2 regions of the Streptomyces sp. NPDC004111 genome follow, and region 1 is predicted to be linked to the other one. Evidence: riboswitches for the same ligand, from Rfam matches in the RefSeq annotation. Region 1 holds a riboswitch; the other holds the start of a gene.
The links. A riboswitch is a leader RNA that binds a small molecule or an ion and turns the genes downstream of it on or off. The one in region 1 is predicted to bind glycine.
Positions count from the first base shown of each region.

Region 2: linked by a shared signal. The riboswitch ahead of gcvP (aminomethyl-transferring glycine dehydrogenase) and the one ahead of gcvT (glycine cleavage system aminomethyltransferase GcvT) in region 1 are both predicted to bind glycine.

Region 1 covers NZ_JBIAMU010000007.1:1,029-11,843, reverse strand. The annotation lists gene ACFYVL_RS15620 (enhanced serine sensitivity protein SseB C-terminal domain-containing protein) at 1-739, opposite strand, end outside; gene ACFYVL_RS15615 (enhanced serine sensitivity protein SseB C-terminal domain-containing protein) at 911-1,807, opposite strand; gene ACFYVL_RS15610 (AAA family ATPase) at 1,901-2,488, opposite strand; glycine riboswitch at 2,724-2,819, shown strand; gene gcvT (glycine cleavage system aminomethyltransferase GcvT) at 2,988-4,100, shown strand; gene gcvH (glycine cleavage system protein GcvH) at 4,189-4,566, shown strand; gene glyA (serine hydroxymethyltransferase) at 4,587-5,846, shown strand; gene ACFYVL_RS15590 (L-serine ammonia-lyase) at 6,021-7,406, shown strand; gene ACFYVL_RS15585 (GbsR/MarR family transcriptional regulator) at 7,521-7,949, shown strand; gene ACFYVL_RS15580 (class I SAM-dependent methyltransferase) at 7,946-8,779, shown strand; gene ACFYVL_RS15575 (aldo/keto reductase) at 8,896-9,882, shown strand; gene ACFYVL_RS15570 (TetR/AcrR family transcriptional regulator) at 9,974-10,621, opposite strand; gene ACFYVL_RS15565 (DUF5701 family protein) at 10,731-10,815, shown strand, end outside.
Region 2 covers NZ_JBIAMU010000046.1:1,350-12,164, reverse strand. The annotation lists gene gcvP (aminomethyl-transferring glycine dehydrogenase) at 1-848, opposite strand, end outside; glycine riboswitch at 1,050-1,150, opposite strand; gene ACFYVL_RS44200 (PRC-barrel domain-containing protein) at 1,275-1,646, shown strand; gene ACFYVL_RS44195 (DNA polymerase IV) at 1,809-3,272, opposite strand; gene ACFYVL_RS44190 (MerR family transcriptional regulator) at 3,487-4,092, opposite strand; gene ACFYVL_RS44185 (bifunctional nuclease family protein) at 4,311-4,784, opposite strand; gene ACFYVL_RS44180 (MerR family transcriptional regulator) at 4,850-5,593, opposite strand; gene ACFYVL_RS44175 (FHA domain-containing protein) at 5,612-6,481, opposite strand; gene ACFYVL_RS44170 (DUF881 domain-containing protein) at 6,648-7,409, opposite strand; gene ACFYVL_RS44165 (small basic family protein) at 7,406-7,738, opposite strand; gene ACFYVL_RS44160 (DUF881 domain-containing protein) at 7,735-8,661, opposite strand; gene ACFYVL_RS44155 (sugar phosphate nucleotidyltransferase) at 8,759-10,815, opposite strand, start outside.

The DNA of each region.
Region 1 (10,815 bases):
TCGGCGCGGGGGCGTGCGCGTCACGGGTGTAGAACGGCCGGGCGTTGGCGCGCAACCACATCCCGACCGGGTCGTGCTCGTCGGTCATCGCGACCGTGGACACCGGCAGGCCGTCCGGGACGACCCCGATGGACTGCTGCATCATCGCCCGCACCGCCTCGACCGACTGCCGCCCGGTGTCGTACAGGTCCAGACCGATGGCGAGGTACGGGGCGCCCAGCGCGGGCTGCACCCAGGCGCGCAGCAGGGCGCGCACGGCAGGGGTGCGATGGGCGTTCTGGGACAGCCGGGCGTAGAACTGCGGAATCTCCAGCGCGGGTTCCGAGATCCGCAGCGGCCCGGCCGGCATCCGGTCCAGACCGGTGGCGATGCGCCTGAGGTCGAGCCACGGGATGCCCAGTCCGCCGCCGGGGGCGTGCGGGTTGAGCCAGATGCCCCAGCGGTCGGGGTAGAGGGCGCGGGCCAGGTCCTGCCCGGAGGCCACCTCGTACGCCCGGTTCCAGCCGCTGGCGGCCAGCTCCTGGGCGGAGGTCACACAGGGCGCGTAGCCGAAGCCGTCGACCTCCATGTTCCCGTACTGGGCGTCGGGGGATCCGGCAGTGCCGTGCCAGAGCAGCATCCACAGCTTGCCGTCGACGAGGGCGTGCAGCAGCGCCTCGTACGCGTCGTACCGCCCGGGGGTCACCTGGCGCAGCATGTGCTCGACCTGTCCGGCCGCCGCGGTGCCTGACGCGCTCACCCTGGGTCCCGCCCCTCTTCGATCCGCCGTGTCGACGCTGGCCACACTCGAACAAGTCGCCCCCGTGTGGCGAGGTCATCAAACCAGCTTAAGCGGCACCGCTGACACCGAGTCGGTACCGGTTTCGAAGACTTCGCCGGGCCTTGACCCGGCTCCCGCCTCCCACCGTGCTCAGTGTTCCCTCTGGTAGAAGGGCCGTACCCGTTCCAGCATCCAGTCGGCGACCGGGTCCTGGGCCATGTCGAGCAGCAGCAGATGCACGGGCCACGGTACGGACTCGCGCCCGAGCGCACGGCCCAGCGCGTCCATCGGCGCGTTGCGGTCCGCGCCCTCCCACGACGACAGCTGTACTCCGACGAACAGTGCGGGCTCCTCCCCCTCGACGCTCGCCAGCGCGCGCCGGGCGGTGACCACCACACCGCTCTGCTGGAACTCCCCCGCGGCCGCGGCCAGGAAATCGACCGGTTCGTCCTGCCAGTCGGGCTCGAAGAGCCGCACCCGGCCGCCACCGGCGGGCCCGTCCAGCGGGGTGCGGCCGGTCCGGCACAGTTCCGCGACGGCGGGCGGCGGCAGCGGGGCGCCCACGGCGCCGCCCGGGTTCACGACGATGCCCAGCTGCGGCGGCAGCCCGCGGGCGAACTCGACGGCCGGGGCCACCGCGAAGGACATGTGCGCGCCCACGCACTGGAGGAACTGCTGCTCGGAGCTGAAGACGGGCACGTACGCCTGGCCGTCGAGCTCCGTGGTGGGCAGGTCGAGCGGGCCGCTGTCGCGGCTGCCGCCGTTGGGCAGCGGCACCCACAGCGGGCTGCGGCCGAGCACCTCGACGAGGCGGGCACCGGCGGCGGGGTTGCCGAGGGAGGCGGCAAGCACCTCTTCGAGCTCGTTGGCGGGCCAGCCGGGACCGGGCACGCCCTGCCCCGGAGCGTCACCGGCACCGTGCGGGCCGCCGAACCCCGGAACCTCGCCGGTGCCGTGCGGGCCGCCGAATCCCTGGGGGTGACCCGATCCGTGGGGGCCGCCCGCCCCGTCCATGCCGTACTGCCCCGTCGTATCCGGAAAGTCCACGGACCGTCCCCTTCTCGCCTGCCACCCGCTCCTGTACTGCGCGAACGAGCCTATCCGCCCCTTCGAACACCGGTCCGCCCCGGGCGTACGCCCTCAGGCCCCCTCGAAACCGATCTCGCGCAGCACTCCCGCCGCCGTCCGGTCGAGCAGCACGGCGGAGGAGCACCCGGCGGGCAGCCGCTCGCCCTCGGCGTCGCGCACCAGGGTGCCGACGGCCCTGCGGTGCCGGGCGAAGGCGTAGCCGGAAACACCGCGCCCGCGCTCCCGCTGCCCGTCCCTGGCCACCTCGGGCGTCACGTCGAGCAGGACGAGCCGCAGCCCGCGCCCGCGCCGCCGGGCCTCCCGGGCCAGCCAGCGGCGCACCCAGGCCTGCGTACCGCAGTCGTGCACGACCACGCTCTCGCCCGAGCGCAGCGCCCTGCGCAGTCCCGCGTAGTGCGCGATCCGCACCAGGGGCCGGTAGAGGGCGTACGGCAGCCAGCCGGGCGCGGCGGCGTCCCAGCGCTCGCGCACGTCCTGCGAGTCGATGGTGCGCACCCCGGTCGCCGTACGCCCGATCAGAGTGCTCTTGCCGCTGCCGGGCAGTCCGGACACCACGACCACGTCCCCGGTCGCGAACATCAGCCGGCGCGGGCTGCACCCGGACCTCTCCCGCAGGTCCCGCACGACCGGCACCGGCACCGGCCGCGCCGCTCTTACGCGCGCCTTCGCTCCCGCCCCCGCCACTCCCGCCGTGGCAACACCGCTGGATTGCTGCAACGCCCTCACCCCTCCCCCTGCTGGGTACGACCTCACCCTTGCCCAAGAAGTGTAAAGAAAAGGTAATGCGGGACAAGCGATTTGCCGACCGAGGGGGGCGTGCAATGATGTGCGCGCCAGGCGTCCCCTGCGCACACCCAACTTCACAACGGCCGCATGAATCCGCGCGGGAGAGTCCTCGGCAGCACTGCCGGGACGCCGAAGGAGCAAGTTCCTCCCTTGAATCTCTCAGGCCCCGTACCGCGCGGGCGAGGCAGATCTGAAAAGCGGGTCCTCCCTGTCGGCACGCCGGCAGCCGGGACTCCACCCAAGGTGCAAGCCTGACGCCCGTGTGGCGTCGGCGAACCTCTCAGGTTCCGATGACAGATGGGGAGGAAAGTCCTCGTCGTCATGCCCGTCGTCATGCCTTGGGAGTCACTTCATGAGCACCACCCGCCTCACTGCCCTCGATGCCCTGCATCGCTCGCTCGGCGCGACCATGACCGACTTCGCGGGCTGGGACATGCCGCTGCGCTACGCCTCCGAGCGCGACGAGCACAACGCCGTACGCACCAGGGCCGGCCTCTTCGACCTCTCCCACATGGGTGAGATCACCGTGAGCGGCCCGCAGGCCGTGGACCTCCTGAACTTCGCCCTGGTCGGCAACATCGCCACCGTGGGCCTCGGCCGCGCCCGGTACACGATGATCTGCCAGGAGGACGGCGGCATCGTCGACGACCTGATCGTCTACCGCCTGGGCGAGAGCGAGTACATGGTCGTCGCCAACGCGGGCAACGCCCAGGTCGTGCTGGACGCCCTCGTCGCCCGCTCGGCCGGCTTCGACGCCGAGGTCCGCGACGACCGCGACGCGTACGCACTGATCGCCGTGCAGGGCCCGGAGTCCCCCGGCATCCTGAAGTCCGTCACCGACGCCGACCTGGACGGCCTGAAGTACTACGCGGGCCTGCCCGGCACCGTCGCCGGTGTCCCCGCCCTGATCGCGCGCACGGGCTACACCGGCGAGGACGGCTTCGAGCTGTTCGTCGAGCCGCAGCACGCCGAGAAGCTGTGGCAGGCGCTGACGGAGGCGGGCAAGGACTCCGGCCTGATCCCGTGCGGCCTGTCCTGCCGCGACACGCTGCGCCTGGAGGCGGGCATGCCGCTGTACGGCAACGAGCTGACGACGTCCCTGACGCCCTTCGACGCGGGGCTCGGCCGGGTCGTCAAGTTCGAGAAGGAGGGCGACTTCGTCGGCCGTACGGCGCTCACCGCCGCCGCCGAGCGCGCCGAGAGCGCCCCGCCGCGCAAGCTGGTCGGGCTGATCGCCGAGGGCCGCCGTGTTCCGCGCTCCGGCTACCAGGTGGTCGTCGACGGCAAGGTCGTCGGCGAGGTCACCTCGGGCGCCCCGTCCCCGACCCTGGGCCGGCCGATCGCCATGGCGTACGTCGACGCGGCGCACGCGGCCCCGGGCACCGAGGGCGTCGGCGTGGACATCCGTGGCTCGCACGAGCCGTACGAGGTCGTCGCTCTGCCCTTCTACAAGCGCCAGAAGTGACGAACGCCGCATACTCGCGGACGTACCCCCGTCTCATCTGTCAAGACCCGGTTCATCAGCACTCCCCCGCATCCAGGAGAATTCAGCCATGAGCAACCCCCAGCAGCTTCGTTACAGCAAGGAGCACGAGTGGCTCGCGACGTCCGAGGACGGCGTCGCCACGGTCGGCATCACCGAGTTCGCGGCCAACGCGCTCGGTGACGTCGTCTACGCCCAGCTCCCCGAGGTCGGCGACACCGTCACCGCGGGCGAGACCTGCGGCGAGCTCGAGTCGACCAAGTCCGTCAGCGACCTGTACTCCCCGGTGACCGGCGAGGTCGTCGCGGCGAACCAGGACGTCGTGGACGACCCCTCGCTGGTGAACTCCGCCCCGTTCGAGGGCGGCTGGCTGTTCAAGGTGCGCGTCACCGCGGAGCCGGACGACCTGCTCTCCGCTGACGAGTACTCCGCGCTCTCCGGCAACTGACACCCCTAGGGACTCGCCTGATGTCGCTTCTCAACTCCTCCCTCCACGAGCTGGACCCGGACGTCGCCGCCGCCGTCGACGCCGAGCTCCACCGCCAGCAGTCCACCCTCGAAATGATCGCCTCGGAGAACTTCGCTCCGGTCGCGGTCATGGAGGCCCAGGGCTCGGTCCTCACCAACAAGTACGCCGAGGGCTACCCGGGCCGCCGCTACTACGGTGGCTGCGAGCACGTCGACGTGGTCGAGCAGATCGCGATCGACCGCATCAAGGCGCTGTTCGGCGCCGAGCACGCGAACGTACAGCCGCACTCCGGTGCGCAGGCCAACGCCGCCGCGATGTTCGCGCTGCTGAAGCCGGGCGACACGATCATGGGCCTGAACCTGGCCCACGGCGGTCACCTGACCCACGGCATGAAGATCAACTTCTCCGGCAAGCTCTACAACGTGGTCGCGTACCACGTGGACGACTCCGGCGTCGTGGACATGGACGAGGTCGCCCGCCTCGCCAAGGAGAGCCGGCCGAAGCTCATCGTGGCCGGCTGGTCCGCGTACCCGCGCCAGCTGGACTTCGCCAAGTTCCGCGAGATCGCGGACGAGGTCGGCGCGTACCTGATGGTCGACATGGCGCACTTCGCGGGCCTGGTGGCGGCCGGGCTGCACCCCAACCCGGTGCCGCACGCCCACGTCGTCACCACCACCACCCACAAGACCCTCGGCGGTCCGCGCGGTGGCGTGATCCTCTCCACCCAGGAGCTCGCCAAGAAGATCAACTCCGCGGTCTTCCCCGGTCAGCAGGGCGGCCCGCTGGAGCACGTGATCGCGGCCAAGGCCGTCTCCTTCAAGGTCGCGGCCTCCGAGGAGTTCAAGGAGCGCCAGCAGCGCACCCTGGACGGCGCCCGCATCCTGGCCGAGCGCCTGGTGCAGGCCGACGTCACCGAGCACGGCGTCTCGGTCCTGTCCGGCGGCACCGACGTGCACCTGGTCCTGGTCGACCTGCGCAACTCGGAGCTGGACGGCCAGCAGGCCGAGGACCGCCTCCACGAGGTCGGCATCACGGTCAACCGCAACGCCATCCCGAACGACCCCCGCCCCCCGATGGTCACCTCGGGTCTGCGCATCGGCACCCCGGCGCTGGCCACCCGCGGTTTCCGGACGGAGGACTTCACCGAGGTCGCCGACATCATCGCCGAGGCCCTGAAGCCGTCGTACGACGCCAAGGCCCTCTCCGAGCGGGTCTCGGCACTCGCCGACAAGCACCCGCTTTACCCCGGGCTGAAGTAGTTCCGTAGGCTTCACCTGGACGACCAAATCCAGCAATACGTAAATACGGGGCACCGCGCACACTGGACAGTGAGTGCGGTGCCCCGTCCCTTGCCCCCCCCGGCAGGGGACAGCCCCCGCACCTGTTCCGCCCGACGGACAACGGCGTCCGCCACCCTTCTGAGGAGTTCTGCTGTGGCCATCTCGGTCTTCGACCTGTTCTCGATCGGCATAGGCCCGTCCAGCTCCCACACGGTCGGCCCCATGCGGGCCGCCCGGATGTTCGTGGGACGCCTCAAGAAGGACGGCCTGCTCGCCCAGACCACGTCCGTGCGCGCCGAGCTCTTCGGCTCCCTCGGTGCCACCGGCCACGGCCACGGCACCCCCAAGGCGGTCCTGCTCGGCCTGGAGGGCCACTCCCCGCGCACGGTGAACGTGGAGACCGCGGACGACGAGGTGGAGCGCATCCGCGCCACCGGCAAGCTGCGCCTGCTCGCCACCGAGATCGGCTCCGCGCACGAGATCGACTTCGACGAGCCCAACGAGCTGATCCTGCACCGCCGCCGCTCCCTGCCCTACCACGCGAACGGAATGACCCTCTTCGCGTACGACGCCCAGGGCGCGCCCCTCCTGGAGAAGACCTATTACTCGGTCGGCGGCGGCTTCGTCGTCGACGAGGACGCGGTCGCGGGCGAGAACCCGATCGTCCCCGACGACACGGTCCTCAAGTACCCCTTCCGCACCGGCGACGAACTCCTGCGCCTCGCGAACGAGACCGGCCTGTCCATCTCGTCCCTGATGCTGGAGAACGAGAAGGCCTGGCGCACCGAGGAGGAGATCCGCGAGGGCCTCCTGGAGATCTGGCGCGTCATGCAGTCCTGCGTCTCCCGCGGCATGTCCCGCGAGGGCATCCTCCCCGGCGGTCTCAAGGTCCGCCGCCGCGCCGCCAACTCGGCCCGCCAGCTGCGCGCCGACGGCGACCCCAAGGCGCACGCCATGGAGTGGGTGACCCTCTACGCGATGGCGGTCAACGAGGAGAACGCGGCGGGCGGCCGGGTCGTCACCGCCCCGACCAACGGCGCCGCGGGCATCATCCCCGCGGTCCTGCACTTCTACATGAACTTCGTCCCGAACGCGGACGAGGACGGCGTGGTCCGCTTCCTCCTCGCCGCGGGCGCCATCGGCATGCTCTTCAAGGAGAACGCCTCCATCTCCGGCGCCGAGGTCGGCTGCCAGGGCGAGGTCGGCTCCGCCTGCTCGATGGCGGCCGGCGCCCTCGCCGAGGTGCTCGGCGGCTCCCCGGAGCAGGTCGAGAACGCGGCCGAGATCGGCATGGAGCACAACCTGGGCCTCACCTGCGACCCGGTCGGCGGTCTGGTCCAGATCCCCTGCATCGAGCGCAACGGCATGGCCTCGGTGAAGGCCGTCACCGCCGCCAAGATGGCGATGCGCGGCGACGGCAGCCACAAGGTCTCCCTCGACAAGGTCATCAAGACCATGAAGGAGACCGGCGCCGACATGAAGGTCAAGTACAAGGAGACGGCCCGCGGCGGCCTCGCGGTCAACGTCATCGAGTGCTGAGGAACAGTTCCCGAACCGGCCCCGGCGATGCCGGGGCCGGTTCTTTTCTGCGCGCCGCCAAAGACCTGGCCGCGCACCCTTGCCACATTCAGTCATTACAGTCACGATTGAAATGTGGATAACGACCAGCACACGCAATGGGTGGAGCGGGTCGCCACCTTCTGCGTCGACGAGTGGGGACTGCCGCCCATCACGGGACGGGTCCTGGGCCTGCTGCTGATCTGCGAGCCGGCCGAGCAGTCCGCCGCCGCCATCGCCGACGCCATCGGGGCGAGCCGCGCCTCGCTGACCGGGAACATGCGGATCCTCACCACGGTCGGCCTGGTGCGCAAGGTGCGCCGGCCGGGCGACCGGACCGCGTACTACCGGATCGAGGACGACGCCTGGGAGAAGGTGATCCGCCGCAAGCTCGACGGCCTCGGCGCTTTCAGCGCCATCGCCGAGGAAGGACTCGCCCTCGCGGGCCCGGACGCCGACGCACGCATCCGGTCCGCCCGCGACTCGTTCGCCTGGCTGCGCGACATCGCGAAGGGAGCACCGTGAACCGCCTCGGACTCACCCCGGTGCAGGAGACCCTCCTGCTCACCCTGCACGCACGGGCAAGGGACGCCGCCACCACCAGGATCCTCGACGACCGGCACGCCGCCGAGGTCGCCGACCGGTTGAACGGCAGGTACGACTTCGCCAAGCTCCGGATGAGGCCCAGCCTCGTGGTGGGCACCGCCCTGCGCAACCGCGGGCTCGACGACGCGGTCCGCCGGTTCACCTCGGCGCACCAGGTCGCCGTCGTCATCGACCTGGGCGCGGGCCTGGACACGCGGGCACTGCGGTGCACCCCGCCCGCGGGCGTCGACTGGTTCGATGTCGACTTCCCCGAAGTCATCGCCCTGCGGCGGGAGTTGGTGCCCGAGCACACGCACCTCGTCGGCGCCGACGCGACCGAGCACGGCTGGCTGGCGGAGATACCCGCCGGGCGGCCGGCGATCGTGGTCGCGGACGGGTTCCTGCCGTTCCTGCCGGGTGACGCGTTCGCCGCGCTCACCCGTGCGCTCGCCGCCCGTCTGCCGCGGGGCGAGCTGGCGTTCAACGGCTACACCCGGTTCGCGGCCTGGGCCATGCGCTACCACCCGTCGGTCAGGGCTCTGGGCATCAAGGCCGCGCAGGGCTTCGACGACGCCCGCGAGCCGGAAGGCTGGGGCGCCGGACTCGCCCTCCTCCAGGAGCAGTTCCTGACCCGCGCACCGGAGGTCGCCCGCTTCCCCGGGCCGGTGCGCACGCTCACCCGGCTGATGGCTCGCTCTGCGGCCCTGTCCCGGCAGGGCACCCGGATACTCCGGTACGGCTTCCGCACCTCTCCCGCAGCGAACGCTTGACCTGGAGAGCACTCCAACAAGCAGACTCCCGTTCTGTCACCGAAGCCCGAACACCGGGCCCGCACACGGGAGTTCCCATGACCACACCGCCGTCCACCACCTCCGCCACGCCCCCGATGCGCCACCGCACCATCGGCTCCGACCCCGCCACCCGCCGCGAGGTCAGCGTCCTGGCCCTGGGCGCCATGCTGTTCGGCACGTACACCGACGAGCGCACCTCGTACGAGATCCTCGACCGGTTCGCCGAGGCGGGCGGCACCTTCGTCGACACCTCGAACAACTACTCCTACTGGCACGACGACAGCCAGGGCGGCCAGAGCGAGCTCCTCCTCGGCCGCTGGCTCCGCAGCCGGGGCGTCGCGGACCGCATGGTGATCGCCACCAAGCTCGGCGCACGTCCGAAGTCCCCCGGCACCGGCTTCGTCGACAACCCCGAGGGCCTGTCCGCGAAGAGCGTCCGCGAGGCCGTCGACCGCAGCCGCGAGCAGCTCGGCATCGAGAAGATCGACCTGCTGTACACCCACATCGAGGACCGCACCGTCGAACTCGCGGAGACCGTCGAGGCGCTGGGGCAGACGGTACGGGAGGGCTCGGTCGGGCTCCTCGGCACCAGCAACCACGCCACCTGGCGGATCGAGCGGGCCCGCACCCTGGCGAGGGCGGCCGGACTGCCGGGCTACGAGGTGCTCCAGTACCAGCACAGCTACCTCCGCCCCCGCTTCGACGTGCCCTTCCCCCTCTTCCCCGAGGGCAGCCTCGGCCACGTCGGCCCGGACCTGGCCAGCTACCTGCACGCCGACCCCGACCTGACGCTGGTGGCGTACTCGCCGCTGATGGGCGGTGCGTACGTCCGCGAGGACAAGCCGGTGCCGAGCGACTACGACCACCCTGGCACCCCGGCCAGGCTCGCCGCACTGCGCGAGGTCGCCGCGGAGACGGGCGCGACGCCGAACCAGGTCGTACTGTCCTGGCAGCTCGGCCACGCACTCCCGATCGTCCCGCTGGCCGGCGCGTCCTCGGTGGCCCAGCTGGACGAGAACCTGGGTGCCCTGAGCCTGGAACTGTCCCCGGAACAGCGCACCCGCCTGGACGCGGCCCACTGAGGCCGGCGCACTCGCGCGAACGCGGTCACCGGGGCCGGCGCCCCGCCCGGACTCGGCGCCCACTGCCCACACACCGGACGGAAGCGGTCCGCTACTTCTTCACCGCGTACTCCCCGAACGACGCCTCCAGCAGACCGAACACCCGGCGGGCGTCGTCGGCAACGGTGCCGGCGATGTCGTCCGCCGACCGCCCGTCCAGCGTGAGACGCATGATCCGCTGGAACAACACCCTTTGCGCACAGCCCAGTTGGGCCCCGACCGCGTACGCCTCGACATCGTCGCCTCCGGCGCCGGCCTCTTCGGCCAGGGTCCGGCCGAGTGCCTCCTCCCGCTGGTCGTGGAGGTCGCGCAGCCGGGCGGTCAGCGTCGGGCTGCCGTCGATCATGCGGCAGAACTGCTCGCCCGCGAAGCCGATCACCGGGTCCTGCCGCCGCACCCCGTCGAGGAACTCCCGCCGCAGCGCGGCCAGCGCCGACTCCCCCACCGCCCGCTCCGCCACGGCGCGGGCGAGTCCGGCGACGAACTCCTCCTGGTGGTCGAAGGCCAGGTCCTCCTTGCGGGCGAAGTAGTTGGTGACCGTCTTCTTGGCGACCCGGGAGGCCGCCGCGATGTCGGCGATGGTGGTCGCGTCGAAGCCGTTCTCGATGAACAGCCGGGTCGCGTGGTCAGAGATGAGCTGCCGCGTCTCGTGCTTCTTGGACTCCCTGAGCCCCCTGACGGGCTCTGCCGTTGTAGCCATACGAAGAATCTTACCTCCGACGTAACTTTACTCTTGACCACGGTGGTCGGTTCGGCGTAACTTTACGTCGCAGGTAAGTTTTCTACAAGGTTCCACCGAGGGGATGCCCATGCAGGTTGCCGATGTGAGCAACGAGTTCGACCGCCAGATCGAGACGCTGCTGGCGAAGGGTTACGCGACCCTGGCCGGCCGGA
Region 2 (10,815 bases), on a different contig from region 1:
ATCGGCACGCCGAAGCGCTGCGTCGTACCGACGGCGATGTCCGCACCGAGCGCGCCGGGCGAGGTCAGCAGCGTCAGGGCCAGCAGGTCGGCGGCGACGGTGACGATCGCGCCGAGTCCGTGCGCGGCGTCGATCACCGGCTTGATGTCGCGTACGACGCCGGAGGCGCCCGGGTACTGCAGCAGCACGCCGAACACACCGCGCTCGGCGATCTCCGCCGGAATGCCCTCGGAAAGGTCGGCGACGACGACCTCGACACCGGTCGGCTCGGCACGCGTCTCGATCACGGCAATGGTCTGCGGAAGCGTTTCGGCATCGATCAGGAAGACCCCGCCCTTGACCTTGCCCACCCGGCGCGCGAGCGACATGGCCTCGGCGGCGGCGGTGCCCTCGTCGAGCAGCGAGGCGCCGGAGGTCGGCAGTCCGGTCAGCTCGGCGACCATGGTCTGGAAGTTGAGCAGTGCCTCCAGCCGGCCCTGCGAGATCTCCGGCTGGTACGGCGTGTAGGCCGTGTACCAGGCCGGGTTCTCCATGACGTTGCGCAGGATGACCGGCGGGGTGAAGGTCCCGTAGTACCCGAGCCCGATCATCGGGGCGAGCACCTGGTTGCGGTCGGCGAGGGTGCGCAGCTCGGCCAGCACCTCGGCCTCGGTGCGCGCGTCCGGCAGCCCGAGGGCCGCGGCGTTCTTGATGGCATCGGGAACGGCGGCGTCGGTCAGCTCGTCGAGCGACCCGTAACCGACCTGCGCCAGCATCTTCGCCTGCGCCTCGGCATCGGGTCCGATGTGGCGCTGCTCGAAGGGAATGCCGCGCTCGAGCTCTTCGAGCGAAATACGGTTGGCGGTCATCTGCGGAAGGCCTCCTGGTCTGACACGACCTGCGAGGGGCACCACGCGGCACGGGCGCCCGGACGGCCTCCCCCTCTGTCATCTCAACCTGAGAGCTTCGCCCGGGCATCAAGATCAACACCCCGACTTTCACCGTCGGTGAGGGTGGACCACGTTCCGGCCTGCGCCGTGCCCGTTCTCCACCCTGCTTTCCAGAGTGACCTCGTCCATGCGGTACAGGGGCCTGAGAGATTCCGGGGAGGAGTTGCTCCTTCGGCGCCTCCGACAAATTCATCTTCGAAGGACTCTCCCGCACGGGGTCAGCAGCCGCCAGCCAGCCTACCAGCGCACTCCCGCCCCGATCCCTCGAGTGGCCAGCCTTCCGAATCTGCACTTTCGTAGTGTTTTAAGGGGTTCACGCAGCAGTTGCGACCAGTTGGAGGGACCGTGCAGACCGACATCGATCCGCGCAGCCTGATCGGACGCAAGGCACTAGACCGAAACGGCACCAAGATCGGAACGGTGGACGAGGTCTACCTGGACGACGCCACCGGCATCCCGGAATGGGCGGCCGTCCGCACCGGACTCTTCTCCCGGGACGCCTTCGTTCCGCTGGAACCCAGCAGCCTCGTCGAGAACACCCTGCGCATCCCCTTCGAGAAGTCCCTGATCAAGGACGCCCCCGACTTCGGTGTGGGCCGCCACCTCTCCCCCGAGCAGGAACTCCAGCTCTACCGCCACTACGGCCTCGACAGCCCCTCGCCCACCGGCACCGCTCCCGACCGGGACTTCGGCACCCTGGCCGGCGAGGACCCCTGACCCGGGAAGCCCCCTGACCCCACGGGTGACCCCACGGGCGAACAGGGAGGAGGGCGGGCAGGCGCGAAAACCCACCGCGGACAGGACCCACCCGCGCCTCCCCTCCCCCAGGACGCGTCCGCCCGGCCACCGGGCCCACGATCCTGGTCAAAATGCCCCGCCCTAGACTCCCTCCTCCCCACCCACCAGGGGCAACGGCTCCGCAGGCACCAGCTCCGGATCGTCCACCCGGAACGTCCGCACCCGCCCCGGCCCCGGCGACCCCGGCTCCTCGAACCGCACCGTCACCCGCCCCACCCCGCTCCCCTGCACCCAGCCCGCCCCGTACTCCGCGTGCCGTACGTCGTGCCCGGCATGCCACCGCCGCTCGCCCGCCTCCTCCGACGAGGCCACCTCCTCCGCACCGTCCGCACCGCCGCCCACGACGCCCTCGTCCGCCGCCCCGGCCACGGCACCCGAGGTCTCCGCACTCCCCGCCTCCGGCACCGGCTCCCGCGCCCCCACGGCACCCGTCAGGGCCTCCTGAGCCTCCAGCGCCTCCTGGGCGTCCCGCGCCGCCGCCTGCGCGAAGAGGTCCTCCTGCGTGTAGTCCGCGAGCCCCGTGACGCCCACGCCCAGCAGCCGCACCCCTCCGGTGGTGTCCACGCCCTCCAGCAGCCGCGCCGCGGCCTCCCGCACCACCCCGGGGTCGTCCGTGGGCCCCCGCAGGGTCTCCGAGCGCGTCAGCGTCGAGAAGTCGAACCGCCGCACCTTGAGCACCACGGTCCGCCCCGACCGCCCCGCGCCCCGCAACCGCTCCACACACCGGTCCGCCAGTCGCTCCACCTCCAGCCGCACCCGCACCCGGTCGTGCAGGTCCACGTCGAAGGTGTCCTCCACCGAAACGGACTTGGCGTCCCTCTCCGCCACCACGGGCCGGTCGTCGAGCCCCTGGGCCATCCGGTGCAGGGAGGCCCCGTGCGCCTTCCCCAGCAGCCGTACGAGCTCGTCCTCGCCCGCCTCCGCGAGGTGCGCGACCGTCGTCATCCCGGCCCGCCGCAGATGGTCCCCGGTGGCCGGCCCCACCCCGGGCAGGATCCGCACGGACATCGGGGCGAGCAGCTCCCGCTCCGTACCCGGCTCTATCAGCACCAGCCCGTCCGGCTTCGCCTGTTCGGACGCGATCTTGGCCAGCATCTTCGACCCCGCCAGTCCCACCGACCCGCTGAGCCCGGTGACCGCCCGGATGTCCCTGCGCAGCTGCTCCCCCACCGCCCGCGCCGACTCCGCGTCGTCCGCCGCCCCGCTCTCCTCCAGGTCCACGAACGCCTCGTCCAGGCTCAGCGGTTCGACCAGCGGCGACAACCGCCCCAGCAGCTCCATCACCTGGTCGCTGACCGCCCGGTACAGCGAGAAGCGCGGCACCAGATAGGCCGCGTTGGGCGCCAGCCGCCGCGCCTGCGCCGTCGGCATCGCCGAGTGCACCCCGAAGCGCCTGGCCTCGTACGAAGCGGTGGCCACCACGCCGCGCGGCCCGAGCCCGCCCACCACGACCGGCTTCCCGCGCAGGCTGGGCTTCGCCGCCTGCTCCGTGGCGGCGTAGAAGGCATCCATGTCCAGATGCAGGATGGTCGGCACGCTTCTCACACCGACGATGCTGCCCTACGCCACTGACAATCGGCCGGACCCGTCGCGGCACCGGCCCCCGGCTCCGCAGACCCGCACCGCACCCGGCTCCGTACCGCCCGCGCCCATCTCGATGCGCCCGCACCGGGCTGCGTACACCCGCACCGGGCCCCCGAACCCGTCGGGCCCGCCCGCACCGGACCGGCAGGTCCGCACGGCCCGCGGGACCGGCCGCTCAGACCGCCCGGTTGCGCCGCCGTGCCAGCTCGTCGCCCGGGTTGTTCCCGATCAGCGTCTCCCCGGTGTCGACCCGCTCACCGTGCAGCTGCGACAACGCCTTCTCGACGTCCTGCCACACCACGCCGACGGCGATCCCGAAGATGCCCTGACCGCCCTGGAGCAGCTTCACGACCTCGTCCGGCGAAGTGCACTCGTAGACGGTGGCGCCGTCGCACATGAGCGTCATCCGCTCCAGGTCCTCGAACCCCCTGGCCCGCAGGTGCTGCACGGCGGTGCGGATGTTCTGCAGCGCGACACCGGTGTCCAGGAAGCGCTTGACGATCTTGAGGACGACCACGTCGCGGAAGCTGTAGAGCCGCTGGGTCCCCGAGCCGTAGGCCGGCCGGACGCTCGGCTCGACCAGCCCGGTGCGCGCCCAGTAGTCCAGTTGCCGGTAAGTGATTCCGGCGGCGGCACACGCGGTGGGCCCCCGGTATCCGACCGTGTCGCCCGCCTCGGCCGCCCGCGCCGGAGCGACGGGGTGCTGACTGCCTGTGGGGTCGGCCGAGCTGCCGAGCGGATACGGCCCGCCCGTCGCCGTACCGTCGCCGCTGATTCTCACGCCGACCTCCGTCCTTGACCTGCCCTGTCGACGGTAGGCAGTCGCCCGGGGTGCGTCAACGATCGCCACACTCGGCACGCCGAGTGATAATCACCCTGAGAGTGGTTTCCCGTATCTCATGTGTGGGAAAGGCTACTCGAATGCGCTGAGAATCCGGGGTCGTGCACGCCCCGGAACGCAACGAAGCCCGGCCGGGAGTCCCGACCGGGCAGCGCCACTCACTGACTGTTGGTACCGAAGTCCTCCGGCGAGATCTGATCGAGGAACTCGCGGAACTTCTCCACCTCGTCCTCCTGCTCGTCCGGAATCGCGATCCCGGCGTCGTCCAGCACCCCGTCACTGCCGTAGATCGGCGTCCCGGTGCGCAGCGCCAGCGCTATCGCGTCGGACGGACGGGCACTGACCTCCACTCCACTGGCGAAGACCAGCTCGGCGTAGAAGACCCCGTCCCGCAGATCGGTGATCCGCACCTCGGTGAGCTCCTGGCCCACCGCTTCCAGCACGTCCTTGAAAAGGTCGTGCGTCAGCGGCCTGGCGGGCGCCAGACCCTGCTGCGCAAAGGCGATCGCTGTGGCCTCACCCGGTCCGATCCAGATGGGAAGGTACCGATCGCCTCCCACTTCACGCAGGAGCACGATCGGCTGGTTGTTGGGCATCTCCACCCTGACACCTACGACGTCGAGCTCGTTCACACAGCAACCCTAGGACGTGCCCGACCGGTTTGGGTAGTCGGGCTCCTGTTCACTCCAAGTACGGCTCAGTTCGAGCCGGACCTCAGCGCCGTCTGTACCAGCGCCGCGTGCAGTCGTACGGAGATACCCGCGAGCTCCCTGGTGGTCGCCTCGGCATGGGCCCTGGTCTGCGGATTGCGGTGCCGTCGCAACGGCGCCACGATCTGCCCGATCAGTCCGGCCTCCCGGTCCGCGGCGGCCTTCATGGCCCGCAGGTGACGAGGTTCCAGACCGAATCGCCCCAGATCCGCCACAAGTTTCGCGACCGTGACGGCCTCCGCGTCGTACCCGCCGTCCGGCAGCGCCGAGATCAGGCCGTACTCCTCCCACTCGCCCAGGTCGCTCTCGGCGACCTCGGCGGCGGCAAGCAGCTCCTCGCGCCCGATCCGGGCCGCGGTCGGCCCGTCCGGCGCCGTCTCGGGGGCACCGTCGAGCAGTTCGCGCGGTCCGCCCGGGGACGGCAGCTGCACCGGCTCGCCGCGCTCCAGCGCGTCGAGGTGCTCCTTGATGACCTTGAGCGGCAGATAGTGGTCGCGCTGCATGCGCAGCACCTGGGCGAGCCGCTCGACGTCCGCCGGGCTGAACTTCCGGTACCCGGACGGCGTGCGCTGCGGCTCGACCAGTCCTTCCGCCTCCAAGAAGCGGATCTTCGAGATCGTTACTTCGGGAAATTCCTCACGCAGCAGGCTGAGCACCGAACCGATGCTCGTCAGCCGGCTGCCGGCTGAGGTGGTGCCGCGCACGGCACCACCTGTCGGGATTCGCAGCATGGACCTTCCCTGGAAGGATCAGACGCCCTGCTGGCTCGCGTAGAAGACCAGCCGGTACTTACCGATCTGCACCTCGTCGCCGTTCGCCAGCAGGACCGCGTCGATGCGCTCCCGGTTGACGTACGTGCCGTTGAGGCTGCCGACGTCGGAGACGGTGAACCCGCCGTCCGCACCCCGGCGGAACTCCACGTGCCGTCGCGAGACGGTCACGTCGTCGAGGAAGATGTCGCTCTGCGGGTGGCGGCCGGCCGTGGTCAGCTCGCCGTCCAGCAGGAAGCGACTCCCCGAGTTGGGGCCCCGGCGCACCACCAGCAGCGCCGCACCGAGCGGAAGGGCGTCGACCGCGGCCTGCGCCTCGGGCGACAGCGAGGGAAGAGCGGTCTGCCCGGTCTTCTCCGCCTCGTACGCCTCCAGCCCGGAGATCGAGATGGTCGAGGTCGTCTCCGAGGGACGCTCGGCGGCGACCCCGCCCTTCAGGGGCGCTCCGCAGTTGGAGCAGAAACGGCTGGCCTCGGCATTGCGGTGCCCGCACCTCGTACAAACCGGCAAGGCCGACATGGACGGATCCTCCTGCCGCGGCTGGCCCGCGTGGTGGGCGCTGGTTGCGTACGGGTCGGGAGCGAACTCTCCACCCGTACTTGAGGTTGATGGTGCACCGGAACCTATGCGGCCGGGACCGGCCGGGTCAACAGACGACGCGCCGGGGCCGCCGACCTCGTCACGGAAGAGCGGACGCTCGCCGCTCTGCTCCTCGGCCTCACCGGGGCGCGGGGCACGGTGACGCGCAGTGTGGGAGCTGCTGTCGTCACGTGCACTCTTGCCGAACAATTTCGCAAACAACTTCACGGGCGATTCCCCTTGACCGAAACAGACCCGCCCGTGGGGCAGGACGAACCCTGCATCAACAAACCCTGCATCTACTCACAACGTGCTGACGTGGACATCTGTACAACGTCCGTATCCATCAGACAGTTTCCACCACGCACCGCGTCCTGGATGCGCCGACCCCCCGCAACCTCATGCCCGTGTCCGACGGTGCTCATTCGCCCCGCCTTCACTTGGGTGACAACCGAGCGTAGTCAGGCCGCTTCGCCGGTCGCAAGGCATTCACGACGATCTTCTCAAGTCGTTCCACCACGGCCGTGGCCTGCTCCTTCTCCAAAGTCTGCACGACTCCGCCGGGAATGTTGAGCGCGGGCTCCAGATCCTGCGGCTTGCCGATCACCTTGAAGCGGTACGGCGCGGCGACCTTCTTGCCGTCCACCTGGATCCCGCCGTCCGCGTCGGAGAAGTACGTGTTGGCCACCACCCGGACGTCGTTGATCTGGATCGCCTCCGCGCCGGCCGCCCGCAGCTCCTGGATGGTGTCCAGCAACCGGTCCGCCTCGACCGCCCCGTGCGGGTCGTTGATGGTCAAGGTGATTCCCGGCCCCTGCGCGCCCACCGTGCCCGCGAGCACACCGAGCTGCCGCTCCTTCTCCAGCGTCTGCTTGCGCGCCTCCTCGGCCTGGTCCGAGCTGCTCTCCAGCTCGGTCCGCTGGTCGACCAGCCGCTGCTTCTCGTCCTCAAGACGCTTCGTACGGTCGTCCAGCTCGTCGAGGATCCGCACCAGGTCCTCCTGGCGGGCGCCCCGCAGCGTGCCGTTGTCGCTGGTCGAATTGACCTGGATGGCCAGACCCAGACCCAGCCCGAACAGCAGCAGGGCCACGATGAGTTGGGCCCGGCTGAACCTCGGCGGCCACAGCCCGGCGGCCAGCCGCTGGCGCCCGGTGAGCTCCGTACTCGCTTCCTTCTCCTCCGTACTCACCGGCGTCACGCCCGGAAGATGTGCCGCCGGATGGCGGCAGCGTTGGAGAAGATCCGGATGCCGAGCACCACGACCACACCCGTCGACAGCTGAGCGCCGACGCCCAGCTTGTCGCCGAGGAAGACGATCAGCGCGGCGACGACCACGTTCGACAGGAAGGAGACCACGAAGACCTTGTCGACGAAGATGCCGTCGAGCATCGCCCGCAGACCTCCGAACACCGCGTCGAGCGCGGCCACGACGGCGATCGGCAGATAGGGCTCGACCACCGCCGGCACTTCGGGCCGGACCAGCAATCCGACCACGACTCCCACGACGAGGCCCAGTACGGCGATCACGATGTGCCCTTCTCCGTCTTCTGTGTGTCGGCCACGCCCTTTCCGGCGTCAGCGGCCTGCGGTTGTGCGATGCGTACGATCAGGCTAGGTGCGGCAGGCAGCCGCACCTCTTCCTGGTCGGAGATGCTGGTGCGGATGCCGTAGCTCTCCTGCAGCACATGAAGGTACTGGCCGTCGGCACTGTCGTTGAACGCGGTGTTGAGATGCTTGCCGCCCACGGCCAGCACCGTGTACGGCGGCACCAGCGGCTTGTTGTCGACCAGTATCGCGTCGCCCGCCGCCCGGATCGCCGACAGCATCGTCAGCCGCTGCCCGTTGATCGACACGGCCTCGGCCCCGGACTGCCAGAGCCCGTTGACCACGCGCTGCATGTCGCGGTCCCGCACCCGGCCGGTGTCGGAGAACCCGCTGCTCCCGCGCGGTCCGTCGGCACCCTCACCGGTCTCCTTGGCATCGTCCACGACGAGTTTGACGCCAGGACCCTCCACCGGGGTTGCTCCGGACAACAGAGCGACCAATGCCCCTTGGTCGCCGCCGTGTTCCTCCAGCGCCTTGCGCTGGCGCTCCCCGACGTCGCTGCTCAGCGCCTCGACGTCCTTCTCCAGGGCGTCGGCGTCCGCGGTCTCCGACTGGATCCGCTCGACGAGTTCCTGACGTTCCTTCGCCACCACCGGTGCCGCTATCCGCGCGTTCGCCGCACCCAGCGTCACCACCGCGGCGGCCAGCACCAGACCGGCCGCCAGCGCGAGCTTCGTCTTCAGCGTGCGCGGCATGCCCGCGGTGCCGTCGGCCTGCTGACGGGCCGCTGCCTCCGCGTACCCGTCGTCCAGGCTGTGCTCCATCACGTTCGTCAGCAGCGACATCGACGCGTCGGGGCGCCGCGGTGGAGAGGGGGTGCTCCGAACGGGGGGCTGCTGCGACATGCCGCACATCGTCGCACGTCGTGGCCCCTGCCACCGAATGGCCCCACCGGGGTGCGGGAAGGTGCCTCGCGACACCTGCCCGCACACCGGCGCGACGTCAGTGACCTGCGCTGTCGACGACCGCCGACCACTCGTCCAGGAGCGCCTGGGCGGAGTCGTCGTCCGGCCCTTCGGCCCACAGATGGGTGACGGCCTCCGCCGGGTCCGGCAGCACCATCACCCATCGGCCGTCGGCCTCGACCACCCGTACGCCGTCGGTGGTGTCCACCGACCGGTCCCCGGCCGCCTCGACCACCCGCCGCATCACGAGCCCCTTGACCGCCCACGGCGTCGCCAGGTCGCGCCGCAGCACGTGCGCACGCGGGATCCGCGCGTCGATCTGGCTGAGCGTCAACTGGGTCCTGGCCACGAGTCCGATCAGCCGGACGAAGGCCGCGGCCCCGTCGAAGACGCTGCTGAACTTCGGCACGATGAACCCGCCGCGCCCGTCCCCGCCGAAGATGGTCGCGTCCTCTCGTCCCACCCGCGTCAGGTCGTCGGGCGAGGTGGTCGTCCACTCGACCTGCGTCCCGTGGTACGCCGCCACCTGCTCGGCCACCCGCGTCGTCGTCACCGGCAGGGCCACCCGGCCGCTGCGCCGCTCCGCCGCCACCAGGTCGAGCATCACCAGCAGCGCGCGGTCGTCCTCGATGATCCGCCCCCGCTCGTCGACGAGCGACAGCCGCTCGCCCACCGGGTCGAAGCGCACCCCGAAGTCGGCACGCGCCGACGCCACGATCTCGCCGAGCCGCACCAGCCCCGCCCGCCGCGACTCGACCGTCTCGGTGGGCCGCGACTCGTCCAGGCCGGGGTTGATCGTCAGCGAGTCCACGCCCAACCGACCGAGGAGGCTGGGCAGCACGAGCCCGGCGCTTCCGTTCGACGCGTCCACGACGACCTTCAGCCCGGAGTCCGCGATACCGGTGGTGTCCAGGTTCCGCAGCAGGGTGCCGGTGTACGAATCGAAGACGCTCGCCGGGAAGTGCAGGTCGCCGATCTCGCCGGGGAACGCCCGCCGGTACTCCTGACGCGCGTACACCCGGTCGAGCTTGCGCTGTCCGCCCTGCGAGAGGTCGGCGCCCCGCTCGTCGAAGAACATGATGTCCACCGAGTCCGGCACACCGGGCGTCGTCCGGATCATGATCCCGCCGGCACTGCCCCGCGCGGTCTGCTGCCGCGCCACCGGCAGCGGTACGTTCTCCAGGTCGCGCACGTCGATGGCGCTGGCCTGCAGCGCGGAGATCACCGCCCGCTTCAGCGCACGGGCGCCGCGGGAGTGGTCCCGCGCCGTGGTGACGGTGGAACCCTTCTTCAGCGTGGTCGCGTACGCCCCTGCCAGCCGAACGGCCAGCTCCGGCGTGATCTCCACGTTCAGTACGCCGGAGACGCCACGCGCCCCGAAGAGGTGCGCCTGCCCCCGCGACTCCCAGATCACCGACGTGTTGACGAACGCGCCGGCCTCGATGGTCTTGAACGGGTAGACCCGCACATTGCCCTGAATGATCGATTCTTCACCGACCAGGCACTCGTCCCCGATGACCGCCCCGTCCTCGATCCGGGCCGCCCGCATGATGTCGGTGTTCTTGCCGATCACGCAGCCGCGGAGATTGCAGTGCTGGCCGATGTAGACGTTGTCGTGCACGACGGCACGGTGCAGGAAGGCCCCGCTCTTCACGACGACGTTGGACCCGATGACGCTGTGCTCGCGGATTTCCGCCCCGGCCTCGACCTTGGCGTAGTCACCGATGTACAGCGGCCCCCTGAGCACGGCCTCCGGGTGGACCTCCGCGCCCTCGGCGACCCACACCCCGGGCGAGATCTCGAACCCGTCGAGTTCGACGTCGACCTTGCCCTCCAGGACGTCGGCCTGCGCCTTCACATAGCTCTCGTGCGTACCGACGTCTTCCCAGTAGCCCTCGGCGACATAGCCGTAGATCGGCTTGCCTTCCTTCATGAGCTGCGGAAAGACATCCCCGGACCAGTCCACCGGAACATCGGCCTCGACGTAGTCGAAGACCTCGGGCTCCATGACGTAGATGCCGGTGTTCACCGTGTCGGAGAAGACCTGCCCCCAGGTCGGCTTCTCCAGGAAGCGCTCGACCTTGCCTTCCTCGT